DNA from 3 places in the Flectobacillus rivi genome. Region 1 is predicted to be linked to each of the others. Evidence: riboswitches for the same ligand, from Rfam matches in the RefSeq annotation. Region 1 holds a riboswitch; each other region holds the start of a gene.
What was found. A riboswitch is a leader RNA that binds a small molecule or an ion and turns the genes downstream of it on or off. The one in region 1 is predicted to bind cobalamin.
Positions count from the first base shown of each region.

Region 2: it holds a riboswitch for cobalamin, as region 1 does, so the genes downstream of both, QM481_RS20950 (TonB-dependent receptor plug domain-containing protein) here and metE (5-methyltetrahydropteroyltriglutamate--homocysteine S-methyltransferase) in region 1, are expected to answer to the same signal.
Region 3: it holds a riboswitch for cobalamin, as region 1 does, so the genes downstream of both, QM481_RS16395 (TonB-dependent receptor plug domain-containing protein) here and metE (5-methyltetrahydropteroyltriglutamate--homocysteine S-methyltransferase) in region 1, are expected to answer to the same signal.

Region 1 covers NZ_JASHIE010000009.1:242,181-249,316, forward strand. The annotation lists gene QM481_RS13810 (ABC transporter permease) at 1-337, opposite strand, end outside; gene QM481_RS13815 (efflux RND transporter periplasmic adaptor subunit) at 334-1,416, opposite strand; cobalamin riboswitch at 1,753-1,950, shown strand; gene metE (5-methyltetrahydropteroyltriglutamate--homocysteine S-methyltransferase) at 2,437-4,767, shown strand; gene gatC (Asp-tRNA(Asn)/Glu-tRNA(Gln) amidotransferase subunit GatC) at 5,044-5,331, opposite strand; gene QM481_RS13830 (hypothetical protein) at 5,358-5,546, opposite strand; gene gltX (glutamate--tRNA ligase) at 5,746-7,136, opposite strand, start outside.
Region 2 covers NZ_JASHIE010000017.1:21,741-28,876, forward strand. The annotation lists gene QM481_RS20940 (Hint domain-containing protein) at 1-667, shown strand, start outside; gene QM481_RS20945 (GSCFA domain-containing protein) at 1,365-2,342, opposite strand; cobalamin riboswitch at 2,502-2,708, shown strand; gene QM481_RS20950 (TonB-dependent receptor plug domain-containing protein) at 2,842-4,803, shown strand; gene QM481_RS20955 (Dph6-related ATP pyrophosphatase) at 5,418-6,062, shown strand; gene QM481_RS24940 (cysteine-rich CWC family protein) at 6,056-6,280, shown strand; gene QM481_RS20960 (PAS domain-containing protein) at 6,261-6,779, shown strand; gene QM481_RS20965 (hypothetical protein) at 6,827-7,136, opposite strand, start outside.
Region 3 covers NZ_JASHIE010000011.1:162,253-169,388, forward strand. The annotation lists gene QM481_RS16385 (ABC transporter substrate-binding protein) at 38-970, opposite strand; gene QM481_RS16390 (DUF6580 family putative transport protein) at 1,267-1,863, opposite strand; gene QM481_RS16395 (TonB-dependent receptor plug domain-containing protein) at 1,927-3,894, opposite strand; cobalamin riboswitch at 4,058-4,260, opposite strand; gene QM481_RS16400 (GH92 family glycosyl hydrolase) at 4,651-6,948, shown strand.

The sequences.
Region 1 (7,136 bases):
TGTCTTTTTTTAAAGTATTAATGATGGCAGCACTGTTGGCAATCTGAGCATTTTTCCCGTTGGGCTTGATAGACCTGATAAAATTGTGATATTTCTTATAACGACTATCTAGCAAAATAGGCTGATTTTCATTGGCTTTTATTTCGTTAAAAAGTCGTACATGTGGGGTTCTATTCAATACTAAGCTATCCAAGAGGTCGTTGAGCCCGTTCATAAAACCCAACAATGCGATGAACATGGTAATACTAAACATCACCCCAATGGCCGCCACCAAGGTTTGTTTCCAACGAGCCAAAGATAGCGATTGAGCAATATTCCAAATTAGTGGGTAGTTCATAGCGTAGGTTTTTGGATAGCGTCTTGGGCAGTAATCCCTGATAAAATTTCAACACGTTGGAAGTCCTTCAGTCCAACTTTTACAGGTCTTTTTTGACCATCTTTGTCCAAGATAAACTGTTCATCAACCAAATAATTTCTTGGAATCGTCAATACCTTTGGTCTTTCAGCAGTAATGATATTTGCCTCTACATTGAGGTTGGGATACAAGACTTGAGGTTGCACTATAAAGCCAGCTTTTACTGTAAAAGTCCTAGTTTTTTCATTCATTAAAGGGTCAATGCTATTAACTCTGGCTTCAAATACCTGTTTGTCGTAACTATCTAAAGTAAGTAATATTTTTTGTCCAATTTTGACACGAGTAATATCATCTTCGTCGATTTGTAATTCAAGTATAAAAGCTTTTGCATCGCCGATAATAGCCACAGGGTTTTGGATAGCAACCATTTCACCTATTTCTTTCGAAAAACTATAAATACGTCCAGACACCTCGGCTCGAACGGCAAAGTCAGAAGCTATACTCTTGGCCAAAGCGACATTTTTGGCAGATTGTTCGGCAGAGAATTTAATTTGACGACGCAATTCGCTCACTCGTATTTCGGCTGATTGGAAGGCTGTTTGGGAGTTATGATAGGCTAGTTCACGCTGTTCTTGATCTACTTTTGTTCCGATTTGTTGTTGCCAAAGAGCATTTTGTCGACGCCAAAGCAGGGAGTCTGAACGTAGTTTTTGATAAGCTAAATCTTTAGCGATAACCGCATCACGCAAACGTTCCTGATTAGATTTGACAGAAGCATTTTCAAAACTCAACTCCGCATTCTCGATATTGAGTTTTGCACTAGGGTTAGCGATTTCGAATAAAATTTGCCCTTTTTCGACAAAATCACCTTCTTTTACTTTTAAAGAAGCAATAACTCCTGCGTTTTTAGGAAAAACCTGATATTGATTGACACTTTTTACGATCCCCGAAGCATAAACTGACTCGGAAATTGCCTGAATTTGAGGGTAAATCGTTTCCACCTTTTTCTTACAGCCTGTTATCAGACCTATCAGTAAGACTCCTGCCAACCAATGTTTCATGTGTGTTAACTTTAAAGTTGTTTATACGTCAGCCTCTCAAAGCATCATTTTGTTTGATGATGTAGGAATGTTTAAAATTAGAAAGATTTTGCAAACTCAATCATGAGGATAATTGGTTTTTGTCTTGATAATGGTCAAAATCTTGGGTAAATACTATATGAAGTTTTACTTTTTGTTAAAATCCTGAAAGATATATAAACCTTTATTGCCTATTTATAAAGATAAAATAACTAAAATTGGTGATTATTTTTATTTAAATATCTGATTTTTTACTAAAAATCAGTGAAGTGTAAAAATATATCTTTGTGGCAATCTACCTTTGTCCCATCCATTTTACACATCAATCGGAAAAGTAGTATCAAAGTGTTGCTTTGATTTAAAAAGGAATCGTGTGTGAATCACGAACAGACGTGCTACTGTATTTAACCGCTCTTCGGGGCAAGTCGTGTACAATATATCCATTGTTCCAGCTGGAATGAGAAGGAGTACAACGATGTTATAAGTCAGGAGACTTGCTGCTTTTCTCAATGACAAGACTCTCACGAATAGGGTGTTGGACGCGCATTGATTTTTCAAACTCATTTACGAATGAGTGATTGAGCACATTAGTGATTTTAAGACTATGTTTAAATTTTATAAGTCATTGAAAAATAAAAGTATCTATTTGTTTTTCTGAAATCCTGTTGTTTGAGCCGCAGGCGAGTTTAGGATTTCTTGACTTTCTTTTGTTACTTTTCTTGTGTCAAGACAAGAAAAGTAAGGAGTGTCAAAATGAAAATTTGTTTTTTCAACAAATGCCAGATAAAATTTTTAAACATACTCATAAAACTAATAAGCTCTATTGATATAAATTCAGGTCAGCTTTTGTTAAACATCAAAATGTGGTGTTTCATGATGTTTGCTTTTGAGAAAGCCGAAAGCTGATACCTGAAAGCTTTTGAAAAATCTGTTCCATTCGTTGAAGGTTTTGTGTGTTGTGCCTAAATGGTTGAGTATTTCATTTTTAAACATTCAACCAACATGCTTACTCACATCCTTGGCTATCCACGTATCGGTAGCAAAAGAGAACTCAAAAAAGCCTGCGAACAATACTGGTCAGGCAAAATCAGTAAAGAAGAATTACAGTCTCAGGCATATCAGTTGAGATTAGAACACTGGAAAATCCAGCAGGAAAATGGCATTGACCTTATTCCAAGCAACGATTTTTCTTTGTATGATCATGTACTAGACTTGTCATTGACACTAGGCGTAATTCCACAACGTTATCAGGCATTAGTGGATGGAAAATCTAGTAAAGAATTAGATATTTATTTTGCTATGGCTCGTGGTTATCAGAAGGAAGGTTTTGACGTCGTAGCCTGCGAGATGACCAAATGGTTTGATACCAATTACCACTATATCGTTCCTGAATTTACTAAAAATCAACAATTTTATAGATTCTCAAATAAGCCCATTCAAGAGTTTGAAGAGGCAAAACGATTGGATATAATCACCAAACCTGTCTTGATTGGCCCCGTTTCTTATTTGCTTTTAGGAAAAGAAAAGGAAAAAGGATTTAATCGTCTAGACTTGATTCAGCGTTTGTTGCCTGTTTATATCGAGTTATTACAGGAACTTGAAAGTCGTGGCGCACATACGATTCAAATTGATGAGCCTTATTTGGTGATGGATTTGTCGGCAAAAGAAAGAGCTGTTTTCCAAGAAGTTTATCAGCAAATTAGAAAAGCATTGCCTGCCCTTCAAATCGTTTTGGCGACTTATTTTGAATGTTCTGGCGATAATTTATCTACTACGTTAAGCCTCCCTGTCGATTGCCTTCATGTTGATTTAGTTCGTTGTCCGTCTCAATTAGGAGATATTCTCGATCAGGAAGCTTTTGTCAATGGAACTACCAAGCTTTCGTTGGGCTTAGTAGATGGTAGAAATATTTGGAAAAATGATTTTACCAACTCTTTAAGTTTTATTGAAAAAGCTCTTTCAAAACTTGGAGAAGAGCGTGTTTGGATTGCACCATCGTGTTCATTATTGCATACGCCTTACGATTTGGATTTGGAAAAAGACGAAAGTGTATTAACTCCAACCATCAAAAATTGGATGGCTTTCGCTAAACAAAAATTGAAGGAGGTGCGTACATTGGCTGATTTGACCAAACCACAATTGTTTAGCAGTTTAGCTTCTATTTTGACTGAAAATCAACAGGCTATCGAAAGTAGAAAGTCTTCAACCCTCATTCATCGTCCAACGGTTAAATCTCAAATTCAAGGTATTAAAAACGCTGATTTTGAGCGTGAAGCACCGTTTGCACTTCGCCAGTCGATTCAAAAAGAATTATTACGATTACCGCTGTTACCTACAACAACGATTGGTTCTTTTCCTCAAACAACAGAAGTACGTCAGTTAAGAGCTAATTATAAAAAAGGTCTTATTTCTGATGAAGTTTATACACAAGAAGTAGAAACTGAAATCAAAAAGGCCATTCATTGGCAAGAAGAATTGGGCTTGGACGTATTAGTTCATGGCGAGTTCGAGCGTAATGATATGGTTGAATACTTTGGTGAGCTATTGTCTGGTTATGTATTTTCTCAAAATGGCTGGGTACAAAGTTATGGCAGCCGTTGTGTGAAACCTCCCATTATTTTTGGAGATATTGAGCGCAAAGGAGATATGACAGTTCGCTGGACGAAATATGCACAATCACAAACTTCTAAAATTGTGAAAGGAATGCTCACAGGACCAATCACCATGTTACAATGGTCATTTGTGAGAGACGACCAACCAAGACGATTAACAGCATTTCAGTTGGCATTGGCTATCCGTGAGGAAGTTGTCGCTTTAGAAAAAGCAGGCATCAAAATTATCCAGATTGACGAACCAGCCATACGTGAAGGTTTACCATTGAGAAAAGAAAATGCGCCAATTTACTTGGATTGGGCAGTAAAAGCCTTTCGTTTGAGTGCTTCAGGCGTATCTAATCGTACACAAATACATACACATGCTTGCTATTCAGAATTTAATGATATTATCGATTCGATTGCTGATTTGGATGCTGATGTAATTACGATTGAAACTTCTCGTTCGCAAATGGAATTATTGGATGCGTTTGCTGAGTTTAAATATCCAAACGAAATTGGACCTGGTGTATATGATATTCACTCCCCAAGAGTACCGACAGTTGAAGAAATTACAACTCTTTTGGAAAAAGCATTGACCTATATTCCTCTTGAAAACCTTTGGGTAAATCCTGATTGTGGACTAAAGACTCGTCACTGGGAAGAAACGGAAAAAGCCTTGAAAAACATGGTAGGCGCTGCCGAAGCATTAAGAGCCGAAGTTGGTGCAACAGTAAAATAGTCCTTTCTCTAATTGAATGATTGGTGATTGAGTGGTTGAGTGATTATATTTTATATTTCACTAGTTTAGACGCAATGCTTTGCGTCTAAAAGCAGCGTAATAATCTTAGCCAATCCAAATTTTAGCATTAGGGTTATTCTCCCATTAGTATCAAAAAAGCGGTCGAAAAATAATTTTCGACCGCTTTTTTGATATTGTAATTTTTAGACGAAAGGTATTGTATTTCTACCAACTGTTTGTAGATAAAAACAATCACTCATTCGCTAAATCACTAAATCATTCAATTACTTTCGGAACTCTAAAATACTCGCCGTCTTGTTTTGGCGCGTTTTTCAAACCTTGTTCACGAGAGATATTTGGAATTACTTTATCCTCACGCAAAGCATTTACCTCAAGGCTCATGTGCGTTAAAGGTTTTACGTCTGCCGTATCAATTTCATTAAGTTCTTCCATCCATGTCAACACAGAGTTGAGCGAACCCATCATTTCATCTTCAGCAGATGCGGGCATTTCGAGTCTTGCCAAATGAGCAATCTTCTGTAAAGCTTCTTTGTCGATTTTCATCAGAAAATAATTTAGTTAACAGATTCTCATTTCTCTAAATCATCACGACCTCTCAACTTTTTATCATCCATGTGTTTATTCAAAAACTCATTGATTTTATTGATGTCAACAGTTCGATTGATTTCTCCGAAAGAGTTGATTGTTATATCGAATCCAGCAAGTTCGTCATGAACCTTCGGGAGTTCATTTTTTGCATTATCTTTTTTCTTTGCCATAACGTAGTTTAGAAATTTTGAGGTGAGAAAATAATTACTCAAATACTTCTCAAAGGTCTAAATTAATCACTTAATCATTTATTTACTAATTTATCTTTCAGAGATAAAGCAGTAAAGATTTAAGGTAAAAAAACTATTACTTACCTACAAAATCAAAAATCCTAAACACCGTGTTAAACAAGCTTTCATCAGCAGCAAACTACAAGGTAGTCAATGCTGTATCAAGGCGTTGAATAACGGCATCTTTGCCGATAATTTCCATCAAAAGCATCAAGTCAGGACCTGCACCTGCACCTGTAACAGCTACACGAAGTGCCTGCATAACTTTCCCCATTTTGATGCCTAGTTTTTCTAATTCGGCAGATAAGGTATGTTTGATTTCGTCAGCTACAAAATTTTCTAAAGCTGGCAATGCCTCTTTGAAAGCAGTGATTGCCTTTTTAGCATCGTCGTTCCATTTTGAAGCAATAACCGCTTGGTCATAACTTGTTGGAGCTACAAATAACGCATTAGCTTCTGAAACAATTTGCTGTGGGAATGTTACACGCTCTTTGAACAGATGAACGATTTTTACCGCTTTATCACTTTCAAATTCTGTTAAGTATTGAGATGCTAAAGCCTCGTCAGTTTGTTGACGCAAATACTGTTCGTTGTACCATTTGGCTTTATTGATGTCAAATTTGGCACCCGATTTATTGATACGCTCCAAAGAGAAAGCTTGTGTCAATTCTTCCAAACTGAAAATTTCTTGTTCGGTGCCTGGGTTCCAGCCTAAGAAAGCCAAGAAGTTGATTAAAGCTTCTTTCAAATAACCTTCTTCTCTAAAACCAATTGATTTAACGCCTTCAGGGTTAGTCCATTCTAATGGAAATACTGGGAAACCGCCGATTTCCGCATCACGTTTTGATAATTTGCCATTGCCTTCTGGCTTAAGCAATAACGGAAGGTGAGCAAATTGAGGCATGGTGTTTTCCCAACCAAATGCACGATACAACATCACGTGCAATGGCGCCGAAGGTAACCATTCTTCTCCACGAATTACGTGAGTGATATTCATCAAATGGTCATCAACAACGTTTGCCAAGTGATAAGTTGGCAAACCGTCAGACTTCATCAAAACTTTATCGTCGATGGTTGAAGAGTGAACGTGTACCCAATCACGGATTAAATCTTTGAAACGGATTTCCTCTTTAGCAGGTACTTTCAAACGAATTACGTACGGTTCGCCTGCTTCGATTTTTGCTTTTACCTCTTCTTCCGTTAAAGTCAATGAGTTTTTCAAGCGAGTACGAGTTACAGCATTGTATTGGAATGCCGAACCTTGGCTTTCGAAAGTAGCACGCATCGCGTCTAATTCTTCAGACGTATCAAAAGCGTAATAAGCTTTGCCAGCATCTAATAAGATTTGAGCGTGTTCTTGATAAATAGCCGAACGCTCAGATTGGCGATATGGCTCATGTGGGCCGCCTACACCAACACCTTCGTCAATAGTGATTCCCAACCATTGAAGCGACTCAATGATGTATTGCTCAGCGCCAGGAACAAAGCGGTTTTGGTCTGTATCTTCAATACGGAGCAACATTTTGCCCC
Region 2 (7,136 bases), on a different contig from region 1:
GCCCAAAGATGGTAAAAAAATCAGCTTAGTAGTGCCCAACCCAATGGCCGAAAAGGAAGTTTGGGGCAAATACATCGATGACCTAAAAGATGGCGAAAAAGCCGTTTCAGGATTCTCATCTTGTGTAGCTTTTGTGTTAGCAAAAGAATTTACAGGAGGCGCTTCAGGTGCTGAGCATGGTGCAGAAGATAAATACGAATATTGTTTCCCTGAGACAGCTGTTGTAACAATGGCTGATGGTTCGCAAAAGTCCATTGCAGCAGTAAAAGCAGGTGAGGTGGTGATGTCTTACAACACTGCAACTAATAAAGCCGAAACAACGCTTGTCGATGAAGTAATTGAACACGATAATAAGTCTTTTGGAATCGTAAAAGTATTGTTGAGCGACGCCGAAGACCAAGCGTTTGCTTCGACACAACCGCTTTTTCAATTAACAGAATTGGAAGGTACAGCCAATCATCCTGTAATGACTACTACTGGTCATGCCAAATTAGGTAAGTTGAAAGTGGGTGAACAAGTTTTGATGTACAATAGCGATACGCATACTTTTAATCGCTATAAAGTATTTTCAACTAATTCAGACTATCGTACGGTCGAAAAGGTATATAACCTTCGTACCGCTAATGATAAATACCTCGTAAATTCTATCGTGGTATTAGAAAAATAAGTGAAATGGTTTAATGCACATCGAAGGTTTCGGCCTTCAACCTAAATGTTAAGCCTACCGAAAGGGACTTAATTTTTTTGAGATTGTTTTTGGATAATTTTTAAATCCTTTCTCTTCTAGGGAAAGGATTTATTTTTTTTATATGGGGCAATATCTGCTATTTGAGTGTTTTTTGAGCGAATTACATGACTTAAATAGCTTTTTTACATAAGGTGTATTTTAGTACTAAATCAAGATTTGTTTTTGGTATAAAAAGAGGGGATGAAAATATTTGTTCATTTTGTTTAAAAAAAAATTGTTAAAATTATATTTTATTCAAAAAATGCTATTACATTTGTAAAGCTAAGCAGTTAGCAATATTCAAAAACAATCTCGACAAGATATAAAGTGATTCTCTAGATTAGAGAAAACAATTTGACTTAACAAAAGATTTGAATCCAGAAACGGATAGAAGCTTTTAAAGATATTTTCAGAGCGAATTTTAAAATGATAAAATTTTAGGGTCACCGTAAGTGACAAACTATGAAAGTACCAATTTGATTAATTTACTAAACTCAAAACAACTATTTAACTTTGAAGCTCTGATAAGCCCCAGCTAACCACTGGGGCTTTTTTATTGAGTAATTTAGTGATTTTCTATTGAGTGATTGTTGAAATTCTCCTTCAAGTTTTGTCAATACAGATAACGAATATACCGTTAACGATTAACCTCTTTCACGATTTGTGCTAAAACCTGCTGTTTCTCTGCCGATATATCTACTTGGTTTTCTATACCCTCCAGTTGCTTTAATACATTTTGTAAAAACTTCTGATGAGCTTCGGACGTAATATCAAAAGGCTTGTGAGTTAACGCTCTTTTGATTTGTTGCCATTTAGGTAAAAAAGTTTGTAAATCGTCTGAAAAATAGGTTTTTGTAAACTGCTCAAAAATATATTGCTCTGCCACTTCATTGGGATGAATCATGTCTGCCTTATAGAAACGATAATCACGAAGATCGTCTATCATGATTTCATAAGATGGAAAATACGCTACATTTTCATAATCAGCACTGAGATAATGACAGGCCGTTCGAAGAATTGATTTTGACAATTGGTTTTCGGCAAGTCCTTCTTTGGTATGTCGCACTGGCGAAACAGTAATAATGATTTTTAGAGAAGGATTTAATTCTGTTATGGCTTTATGCAACTCTGCAAACTTTTTACAAATATCCTTCACACTCAATAAATCCTTTTCAAATAAGCTTGCGGGCATTTTATGACAATTGGCTACATAGCTCGGTGTAGTTTTGAGCTGATGCACAAATGCCGTTCCGAAGGTTAAAACTAATAAGTCATATTGCTGAATCTGAATTTTTGCTAAGCTATCATTCAGTAATTCCTTTAGAGATTCCTGCTGAGAAGCAAAAAATTGCGAATGAAAATCATAATGCAACCATGTTTGTTGGTGCTGTACAAATAGTCGCTCATCGGCTTGTTGGTAGTTAGGATTCAAAAGTTTGAATATCGACATGGGGTTAAACAACGTCCCGAAAGGGTTAACTTCGGTCGCAATTTTGTTTTCTTCAAGCTTTTGTCCGATAACCTGTGCAAAGCATGAACCAACTGTCAGTACCTTGGACTGAAGTTGTATTTGAAAGGGCGATTTTTCTATTTTTATTGGCGTTCTGAATTCCATAAGGCGATTTTGACTGAATATTTTACAAAGGTAAAGTTAAGCAATTTAGGCTATGATAAGTTTTAAAGCCTGTTTAACAGACACTCTGTTAGTCTTAAAATAAGATTCTAAAATTGAAAAGAATTCTCTATTCTCTAATTCCCTCAATCACAATTTACTACCTTTGTACCAGATATAGGTGCTTTATACGTCAAATCTACGAAGTGTTAAAGCTTAATAGGGAATTAGGTGCAATACCTAGACTGTCCCCGCAACTGTAAGTTTCAATGATGTCGAATTCAATCTTCATGGCCACTGCCCGTCGGGCGGGAAGGCTCGAAGTCGATGAAACAAGTCAGGAGACCTGCCTTTTATCTATTCTTGGTACAATTTACGGTGGATGAGTTGTCGCTGAGCGTTCGCTTTTCTGTTCATTTTCTTGCCTTTTAATGTCAATTCATTTGAGCCTATCCTATAGGCACGAGTGTTAACTTTAGGGAAGAAAACAATCATCAAATCAATGTTTAAATCTTTATTTTTCTGTTCAGGATTACTTTGCGTGGCAAGCCTAAGTATGGCTCAAAACAATGTGACAAACCTTAATGAAGTAGTAGTTACGGCCAATAAAGTACCTCAAAAGCAACTGCAAACAGGAAAAGTTTTAACCGTTATATCCAAAGAAATTTTGGAGCGCAATGTGGGCAAGTCGCTGGGAGAGCTACTCAACCAACAAGTGGGCATGCAGGTAGTAGGTTCGCAATTAACACTTGGTGCAAATCAAGAAGTAAGTATCAGAGGCTTGAGCAATGGTTATGCTCTTTTGCTCATGGACGGCATTCCATTGAACGACCCTTCTACGATTGGTAATTATTTTGACTTAAACGTTATTTCGATAGACCAAATCGAAAGAATTGAAATTTTGAAAGGAGGGCAATCCACCCTTTATGGTTCGGATGCCGTTGGTGGTGTTATTAATATTATTCGTAAAAAAGCTGACAGTAAACCATTTAGTGCGCAAGCCAATCTTTCGGGAGGAAGTTATGGAACTTGGAAGGGAGCTTTGAATTTGAGTGGTACTTTAAATAAAAACTCCAGTTATTCTTTGGCTTACACCAAGTTGTATTCAAAGGGTATTTCGCAGGCAGCTAATAAAAAAGATGATAACCTAAACGAAAAAGATGCGTTTAATCAAGATGCGCTTCGTGCTCAGTTTCAGCAAAAATTTGGTACAAACCTTACAACCAAAGTTTTTGTAACCCACGAAACTTATCGTGCCGACATTGATAATGGAGCATTTAGCGACGATAAAGACTTTGTAGCCAATAGCAGCAGCACACAAATAGGAGTAGGGGCAGAGTATTTTGTGGGAGGAGGTAAATTAGTGGCTAATTACCATTATAACGACCTCAAACGTAGCTATATCAACGATTCTAATTATGTTGCTCCTGATGCGTATGACAAGTATTCAGCTAGTAATTATGGTGCAAAAACTAACTATGCAGAATTATATGGCAGTTGGAGTTTGGGTAAAAATGTAACATGGTTGATTGGTGCAGAATACCGTGCTCAGAAAATGAGTCAAACCTATTTGTCTATCAGCGATTGGGGACCTTATGAGGATGCTCCATTGAGTGATGATTTGGCAAATGTAAACCAAGTGAGTGGTTACACATCTTTTACCTTGAATAATTTAGGTGGTTTTGGTGCTGAAGCAGGAGGACGTTACAATCATCATTCTTTGTACGGAAATAATTTTACCTACACCCTCAATCCTTATTATTTGTTAGGCAAAAATCTAAAGGTATTAGCTAACTTTTACTCAAGCTTTAAGTCGCCGACTTTGTATCAATTGTATTCTCCTTACGGAAATACAGCTTTGAATCCTGAAAAGTCATTCACGCAAGAAGGCGGTTTTCAGTTGTTTAGCAATAACCAACAATCCTATTTCCGTGCTGTGTATTTTAATACAACCATCAATGATGTGATTATTTTCCAGTCAATTAGTACTGCGCCTTATGGCAAGTATGTTAATTTCAATAAGCAAGCAAGTAAAGGTTTGGAATTGGACGCTCAAGCGCAATTAGGCAAGTTCAATATGTCGGCTACCTATACGCACCAAATTGGAGAATTGACTACCAAAGTAGCAGGAAAAGACACTACTTACAAAAATTTGATTCGTCGTCCAGAAAATGCCTTTACCTTGAGTTTGGGTTATCAGGCTACTTCAAAATTGTATGTTAGTTCAACCTTGAGAGGCATTGGCGCTCGTAAGGACACCTACTATGATAATGACCAATTCAAATCAATTAACGTGGATTTGGATGCGTATCAGCTATTAGATGTTTATGGTGAATATCGCATCAATTCAAAAATCAAAGCGTATGCTGATTTGAGAAATATTTTGAATACCAAATTTGTAGAAATAACAGGCTACCAAACCCGTCAATTTAATGCAAGTATTGGGTTGAGTTTGCAGTTTTAAAAACAATAGAGTGAACAGGCACAAAGGCACAAAGTGGCAAAGTGAAAAGACATTTTGTACTTGTGCTTGAATTGAATATCCAGTTTTAAAAACAATAGAGTGAACAGGCACAAAGTGGCATAGTGAAAAGACTTTTTGTACTTGTGCCTGAATTGAATATCCAGTTTTAAAGATAATAGAGTGAACAGACACAAAGGCATAAAGTGGCAAAGTGAAAAGACTTTTTGTACTTGTGCTTGAATTGAATATCTAGTTTTAAAAACAATAGAGTGAACAGGCGCAAAGGCACGAAGTGATATGGTGAAAAGACTTTTTGTACTTGTGCTTGAATTGAATATCTAGTTTTAAAAACAATAGAGTGAACAGGCGCAAAGGCACGAAGTGATATGGTGAAAAGACATTTTGTACTTGTGCTTGAATTGAATATCTAGTTTTAAAAACAATAGAGTGAACAGGCACAAAGGCACAAAGTGACATAGTGAAAAAACTTTTTGTACTTGTGTTTGAATTTAATATCCAGTTTTAAAATAATAGAGTGAACAGACGTAAGAGTGCTAAGTAGCATAGTGAAAAGACTCTGTGCCTTTGTGCCTGTTCACTATGTCACTTTACTTATGAACCTCCTTTGTTCTTGGTCTGGTGGAAAAGATTCTTGTTTTGCTTTGATGCAAATGAATCAACGACCTACCGTAATTTTTACGACACTCAACGAATGGGGCGACCGCTCACGTTCGCATGGTTTGAGCCCTGCTATTTTGGAGGCTCAAGCCAAAGCAATAGGCTGTCCGAGTGTTACGATTAGTACTTCTTGGGAAAATTATACCGAAAAGTATATCGCTCGTCTCAAGTCGCTGACTGAAGAATACCAACTAACTGATGCAGTTTTTGGCGATATAGACCTACAACCGCATCGTGAATGGGAAGAGAAAGTTTGTGCTGAGGCGCAGCTCAATTGCCATTTGCCACTTTGGCAACAAGACCGTAAAACATTGGTTTTTGCAATGATTGCGTCAGGTATCAAAACGATGATTGTATCTTGTAATGCTACATTGGGTGCCTCGTTTTTAGGGAGAATTATTGATGCTCAAACGGTAGCGGATTTGGAAGCAAAAGGTGTGGATGTTTGCGGTGAAAATGGAGAGTTCCATACCGTAGTATTAGATTGCCCTTTGTTTCAATATCCAATTGATGTTGTTCAAGGCGAAAAATTAGTTCATAACAATTATCATTTTTTAGAGTTAACATTGGTAGAATGTTGAAGATACACACCCATTGTCCACGTTGCCAACAACCATTTCAGTGCAAAGTTGACGATATAGCACATTGCGATTGTCAACAAGTGACATTGACTTATGAGCAAACACAGCAATTGCGTCAGTTGAGTTTAAATAAGTACGGAGGACAATGTTTGTGCAACACTTGTATAAAGTCTCTAATCAAAACCCATTTTGAAGACCATGATGCAACTCAGTCCTAAAACTTTCTGCGACACTTTTTCAAGTGTAAATACCTCTATGCCAATTTTGACAGGTATGGAGTTTATGCGCCGCCCTGCAAGACTCAGCGATGCGTTACTGCATGAATATGAGTGTGTGAGCCGAATGGCGCACGTGCGAAAATGGGATTTCGATTTGTATCATTTCCGAGATTTTATTCAAGACCCTCAGCATGCTGTAGTCATTACCAACATCCAACAAACTATACAGTGGGTAAATCATGGTTTTGCTAATATGACGGGCTATCAGATACAAGAAGCTTTGGGAAAAAAGCCTAGTTTTTTACAAGGAAAAGAAACCGACCCACTTACACGATCAGCGATTAAGGCTTGTTTGTTGGAAGAGAAAAAGTTTGAAGGAAAACTGATCAACTACCGCAAAGACGGTGAACCTTATTGGTGCGATGTTCGTATAGAACCTATTTTTAACGAGCAGCAAAAACTGGTTAATTTCATTGCCTTTGAGGAAGAGATTGTTTGAAATAAAGATATGTGATAGAGACGCCAAATTTGGCGTCTCTATTTTTTTTATATCTGAGTAGCTAATCTTATCACTAAATGCCCTTTTTTGACACCATAAGGTTTGTAAGATATTCTTAAAAAGCCTCTTCCGTAGTAATCAATACTATAATCTAGGGCGGTTTTTCCCTTCTTCAAGTTGAATCTATGTACAATATAGTTTGGATTATCATAATCACGAATCTCGATATAGGCTGGCGCATCTAGCTCACCTTCTATTTTTAGGGGTAAACTCACGAAGTCATGAAAAGTAGCAGAGGTGTCAACGTAAAATTGAGGCTTTTGAACGTCTTTGACCGAGATAGCCAAGTAATCGGGC
Region 3 (7,136 bases), on a different contig from region 1:
TAAGGACATTTTTACAATCGAAACTCAGCACTAATACCTACACCAAAACTGATTCGTAGATATTTACGGCTTTGTGTTTTAAATGTGCTGGAATTTCAAAAATTTCAGGATGAAATAAGGCAGCCAATACCTCTATTCCATTGACCAAAGTTGAAGCACTCGGTTGAGTAAACATGTCGAAATCAGCCAAATACACTTGTTTGTTCTGCACAGCTTGAAGTTCATCCCAGCCTTGTTGTTTTTCGAGCAGAAATAACTCTTCTCTAGCACGTTCGGTTTCGAATCCACAAGGGGCAATCACCAACACTTCTGGATTATAACGTTTTATTTTATCAAAATCAGTCACAATACTGTAGCCCGCAGGATTACTCAGCATATCTATTCCTCCCGCAAAAGCAATCTGATAAGGTATCCAGTGCCCACAATTATATACGGGCTGAATCCATTCCAATAAGCTCACTCGTCTAACGGGTGCTTTGTGTTTACGTAGGGTGTCTATTACCGCGTCTATTCTAGCATTGAGTTTTGACAAATATTCATAAGCTGCCTCCTCTTTTCCTAAAGCTGTTGCTATTTGAATGGCACAATCAAACACCTCTTTAAGATTTTTGGGTGTAAGTGCTACCAATTCAGGAACTTTTGGAAGTTGAGATACTGCGCTTGCGGTACAAACGGTATCTATTTGACAAACCTCACAAACATCCTGTGTAAAAACCACATCTGGAGCGGCTTTTTCGAGACGCTCTTGCTCCACGTAATACAGGCTTTTTCCTTGGGCTTTGTAAGAAGAGAAGATTTTATCAATCTCATCGCTCGTGTAGTTATTATCCTCCAATACACAACGCACCACAATTGCTTTTTCCTTTCGGGATTCCGTACTACATTCAAATGTCACACCATAAAGGTCTCCCTGAAGATTCATATCATAAATCATCTGGGTAGCAGCTGGTAAAAAAGAACAGGCTCTCATATTAAATAAATGGCTATGGGGTTTGGACGGTAATTGGCTGTGAGATTTGGGCTATCAGCTTTCGGCCAATGTTTCTATAGTTGCCGAAGAAACATTTTTAAACTTTTACCTCAAGACCTATTGAATTTTATTCAAAACAAACTGCTGATTATCAATAATTTATAATTCATTATTAAAAAAAAGGTGAGAACTACTATAGTTGATCCGAGTATATATTAAACAATAGGTTATAGGTATGATTGAGAAATTAAAGAGTGTTACTTTGAAAAATTAACCAGATTTTTCAGAACTAAATACTAAGCTTGTTCAAAGGCAATATTCGGTAATTTTATTTTTGCAAATTCAATAGCGCCAAACATTACGGCACCATAACCCAAAGTTCCTGCTAAGAAATTGAGCATATATGGGTATCCTTGGATATAGCATTGGATTAGTCCGTTCAAATCTCTTGAAAGTGGTCCGCCTGTGCGAATATCCATACCTCCACCAAACCAAACACCAAAGTCAACTAACAACCAAAATCCTATCGATGCAGCTACACCACTCAATAAGAAATTTTGAAGATTTACTTTTTTCATCAAGACTTTTCCTAGTAGTACTATTCCCGCAAAAATGGCATAGTTATACATCCAGCCGCTATACATGATACCGTATTTTCCTCCATAAATCATCCCATTGATGATTAAGTCAGAAAATAAAAGTGTCAATAAAGGAAATGCGAAGGCTTTCCAGCGTTGAGAAAAATAAGTACCTCCAAATAAGCCCATAGCGCCAATTGGCGTAAAATTACTCAAAGGATTGAGACATGAGGCGTTGATGAGGCGTGCTGTTCCTACCAAAATTACAATTGATAGTAGCAGACTTACACGTGGATTTAGTTGTGTTTTTGTCATGTTTGTAATCGTTTTTACTGTTAGCAAGGCAGAAAAACAGTGTTTTCTACCTTGCCTCGCTTTTTAGTGAATACTAAATACCGCTCCAGCCATGAAGTTACGACGACGACTATTGTAGCCTGGCACGTCCGAAAACTCCTTGTCTGTAAGGTTTTTCAAATCAAAGAATAATTTGATGGTCGAATTGATTTGATACTCTGTATAAAAATCTAATGTTGTGTAATTTCCGAGAACAACTTTTGCATCGTCGTAAGGACCACTACTTGCTTTGCTTACCGAACGAAGTGCTAATTGAGCTGACCAATTTCTCAAGATTTGATAAGCCACATTTACGTTAACTGTATGCTTTGGGCGACGGAAAAGATTGGCATAGGTGGTGTCTTTACCAGCTACTTGTGTAGTTACTTCGCCATCTACAAAGGTATAATTGGCTTTTACTTGTGCTTTGCCAATACCCCATTGAGCATCTACTTCAAACCCATGGTCTTTCTGTTGACTCAAGTTTACATAACGTCCCCAAGGGTCTTGGTTGATACTGATATAAGCAATCACATCTTTGATATTGCGATTGAAGTACACCCCACGAATATATGATTGGTGATTCTTGCTAAAAAATTGGGCACCGATTTCACCTGTTTTACCTACCTCTGGCTTCAAAGCTTCGTTGCCATAAGGTGAGAATAATTGGTATAAGGATGGCGCTTTGTAGCTTGAAGAATAGGTAGCTAATACTTTTAATCTTGACCCAACCCAATAGAACGGATTAACGTTATACGTAAAGTTGTTACCATAAATAGAATGATTGTTGTAACGTCCACCAAGCTCTAAACCAAATCCATTGAAGTCTTGTAAATTCAAAGAAGTATAGCCACTAAACAAACTTGTATTGGCTGTTGAAGCTTTAATAGCTGGACTTTCATATGGGCCATAGCTACTGATAGACAAATACGTTTGGTCGGTATTTTGCCAACGGTTTTCTACGCCTAATACCCATTTGATTTTATCAGAAAATGTATGAGCATAGTAAGCCTCCGCAAATCTTGCTACGCCACGGTAGTATCCATAAGAATATTTGGCAAAAGCACCAGCCTCCACATGAGCCGAATCATCAACATAAACTCTTTGACCGTTAGTTTGCTGAAAATTGACCGTTAATTTTCCATTTTTCAATTGGTAAGCACCGCCAACAGACCAAAGCAAGTTCTTATTTTCAAAAGTATAGTCTTTTTCATCTTTGAAAGACCCTGCATCCAAGTCAGTTTTGTAATAATTACTCATCAAATCAGCTCTCAACGTTAAGTTTTCACCTACTTGTTGACCCAATTTTACCTGAAAATTATTTTGCTTAAAACCGTCATTATCAAAAGCAGTTTTAGCTGTTTCTGGCTGTTTAGCTGCAGAGATACCATTTGATTTAGTACCATTCCACGACAAGCCATAAGTCGTTTTTTTGTACTGACCGCCTGCATTTACACTAGCACGGTAGGTATCATAGCTACCACCTGCCAAGCTTCCACTAAGACCTAATTTTTTACCACTATTTTTTGTCGTGATAATATTAATGACACCTGCTACAGCATCGGAACCATACAAACTAGACTGTCCACCTTTCAAAATCTCGATACGCTCGATTTGGTCGATAGCAATCAAGTTGATGTCAAACGAAGTAGAAGCACCAGAAGGGTCATATACAGGCAGGCCATCGACCAAAATCAAAGTATAACCAGCGCCTGCGCCACGCAAATACAAATCTTGGTTAGTACCAAGTGTATTCTGAGAACCAATTACCGTAAGGCCAACTTGTTGATTCAACAACTCGCCTATGGTTTTACCTTTGCTACGCTGGATTGTAGCTGCATCAATTACTGTAACTACTTTTCCTGACTGAGACTGCTTTTGAGGATATTTGTTTGTACTAACAACTACCTCATCAAGCACCTGAGTCTTTTCTGAATTTTGAGCAATACTTTCTACACTTGCACATAAGGCAAGCATTACTACTGATGGAATAAACTTTGAAGAATAAAACATTTAGAATTTGAACTTCCATTTTTTTATTAACCCATTTCAAAACATTCATTCTAATACCGCAAAAGACAGCACAGAGAACTGTTTAAAAATGTTGATAATGGTCAATAAAAAAAGTGAAAATACTATGCGAACGCTCGATTTTTGCTCATCCTCCGTAAGCGCCTATCAAGAATAATCTATGGCAGGTCTCCTGACTTCACTCGTCAAACTCGAACCTTCCCGAATTGCTTCAGTGGTTATGAGGATTGAGTTGACACGATTGAGTGTTACAGTTGCGGGGACAGTTCAGGTATCACACCTGATTCCCTATTAAGCTTTGAGGTTTTTACTGGGAAAAACTAAAGCACCATAAACTGTTGGCAAAGTTAGGCAAAAAATTAGGACAAAAAAAATAGCGTATCAACTAAATCGATACGCTATTCCAAACTACACCAAATATTATTATGATAACCACAATTGTGGCTCTCGAAAGTCTTGTTTCATTGTAAAAGCACTTTGATGTTACAAATTTGAGTATTTATTATTAATAATAAAATAAGTAATTATACTTAATTGTTAGCAAAATTTATAGATTTAAAATAAGTGCTTTCTTAAATTACTCAAAAAAAACCAGAAAGTCACAAACTTTTATTTTTCGGACTCTCATGCAAATGCGTATAATCATTTCAAACAAATCTGTTAACTTCAAAGCCAATCTCAATTTTTTACATTAATTCTATAATCAAACATTTTTTTACTCCCTGAAATTTTAAAAAAATGACCCATTTTCTAAAAAACTCAAAAATCTTAACACTTTTATTCGGCAGTTTGACGCTTGGTACACAAGCCCAAACCGTTGATAAAGTAAATGACCCCGTAGAATGGATTAATCCGTTGATGGGTACAGCTTCAAAGCCTAGTCTTTCTACAGGAAACACTTATCCAGCCATTGCTTTGCCTTGGGGGATGAATTTCTGGATGCCACAAACTGGAAAAATGGGCGATGGTTGGGCTTACACTTACGATGCCGACAAAATTCGTGGCTTCAAACAAACTCACCAACCAAGTCCTTGGATCAACGACTATGGTCAGTTTGCGATTATGCCTATCACTGGCAAAATTCGCTTTCAGGAAGACCAACGTGCTAGCTGGTTTTCACACAAATCCGAAATTGCTAAGCCCTATTACTACAGTGTGTATTTGGCAGATCATGACGTTACTACCGAAATCACACCTACGGAACGTGCGGCTATGATGCGGTTTACCTTTCCGAAAACTGACAGCGCTTTTGTAGTAATTGATGCTTTGGATAAAGGTTCTTTTGTGAAAATTATTCCTGAAAAAAATCAAATCATTGGTTATACTACCAAAAACAGTGGTGGCGTTCCCGAAAATTTCAAGAACTATTTTATCATTCAGTTTGACAAGCCTATTACTTACAAATCGGTTTGGAAAGCTAAAGAATTACTTGCGAACGAATTATCAGTAACAGATAATCATGTTGGGGCGGTTGTAGGATTCAAAATTTCCAAACGTGGCGAGCAAGTAACAGCTAAAATTGCTTCTTCTTTTATCAGTTTTGAACAAGCTGAAATTAACCTAAAAGAAGTAGGAAATCAATCCTTCGAGGAGGTCAAAAACTTAGGAAAAGGTATTTGGAATACCGCTCTTTCAAGAATTGCAGTAGAAGGCGGCAGCGTAGACCAAACTCGTACTTTTTACTCGTGTTTGTATCGTACCATGCTTTTTCCAAGAAAATTCTATGAACTAGATGCCAAAGGAAAAGTTGTTCACTACAGCCCTTATAATGGTCAAGTATTGCCAGGCTATATGTTTACAGATAATGGTTTTTGGGACACCTTCCGTGCGGTATTTCCATTCTTTAACCTAATGCACCGTAATTTGAACTCACAAATTATGGAAGGGTTGGTCAATGCCTATAAAGAAAGCGGGTTTCTTCCAGAATGGGCAAGTCCCGGGCACCGTGACTGTATGATTGGTTCAAACTCAGCTTCCTTAATAGCCGATGCTTATATCAAAGGCGTTAGAGGTTTTGATGTTGAAACACTCTATCAAGCAATGTTGAAAAACAGTGAAAATGAAGGGCCATTAACATCGGTAGGTCGTAAAGGCGTAAAATACTACAACGATTTAGGATATGTACCTTATGATGTAAAAATCAACGAAAATGCTGCTCGTACACTTGAATATGCTTACGATGATTTCTGTATTTATCAGTTAGGAAAAGCATTAAATAAGCCAGCTTCAGAATTAGAGAGATTTGCCAAACGTTCACAAAATTACAAAAATCTCTATGACCCAAGTCACAAATTGATGCGTGGCAAAAATGCAGATGGTAACTTCCAATCACCTTTCAATCCGTTCAAATGGGGCGATGCGTTTACAGAAGGTAACTCTTGGCATTACACTTGGAGTGTATTCCATGACATTAAAGGATTATCAAATTTGATGGGCGGTAAAAAGGAATTTGCCAATATGTTGGATTCTGTTTTTGTGGTTCCGCCCGTTTTCGATGACTCGTATTATGGCTTTGTGATTCATGAAATTCGTGAAATGCAAATTATGAATATGGGTAATTATGCACACGGCAATCAGCCTATTCAGCACATGCCTTACTTGTATAATTACGCAGGACAACCTTGGAAATCACAATATTGGGTGCGCGAGGTGATGAACAAACTCTATCAGCCAACGCCAGATGGTTATTGTGGTGATGAAGATAACGGACAGACTTCTGCTTGGTATGTTTTCTCGGCAATGGGCTTCTACCCTGTTTGTCCGGGTACAGACCAATATGTATTAGGTGCTCCATTATTCAAAAAAGTAACCTTGTCACTTGAAAATGGTAAACAAGTTGTGATTAAAGCGCCAAACAATAGTGCTGATAACAAGTATATTGGCAATTTGAAATGGAATGGCAAAGATTATTCTAAAAACTGGTTAAGCCACAATGATTTGCAAAAAGGAGCCACTTTGGATTTCTTGATGCAGTCAAGCCCAGCGACGAACAGAGGTGTATCGGAGACAGACATTCCTTATTCGTTTGTGAAGTAAAATTGTGATTATGGTTGTGGTACTTTTTTTAGAGCTCTCACAACCTTCTTCTATCTAATAAAGTCGACCACTTCTTTTCTAAAGCGCTTTTTGACATTTGATCAGAAAGCGCTTTTTTAGTTTAAGGTGGGCAAGACGCTTAGGGTAACAATTTGATAGTCAAGTTCCCTTGCAAAAATTCTTAACAG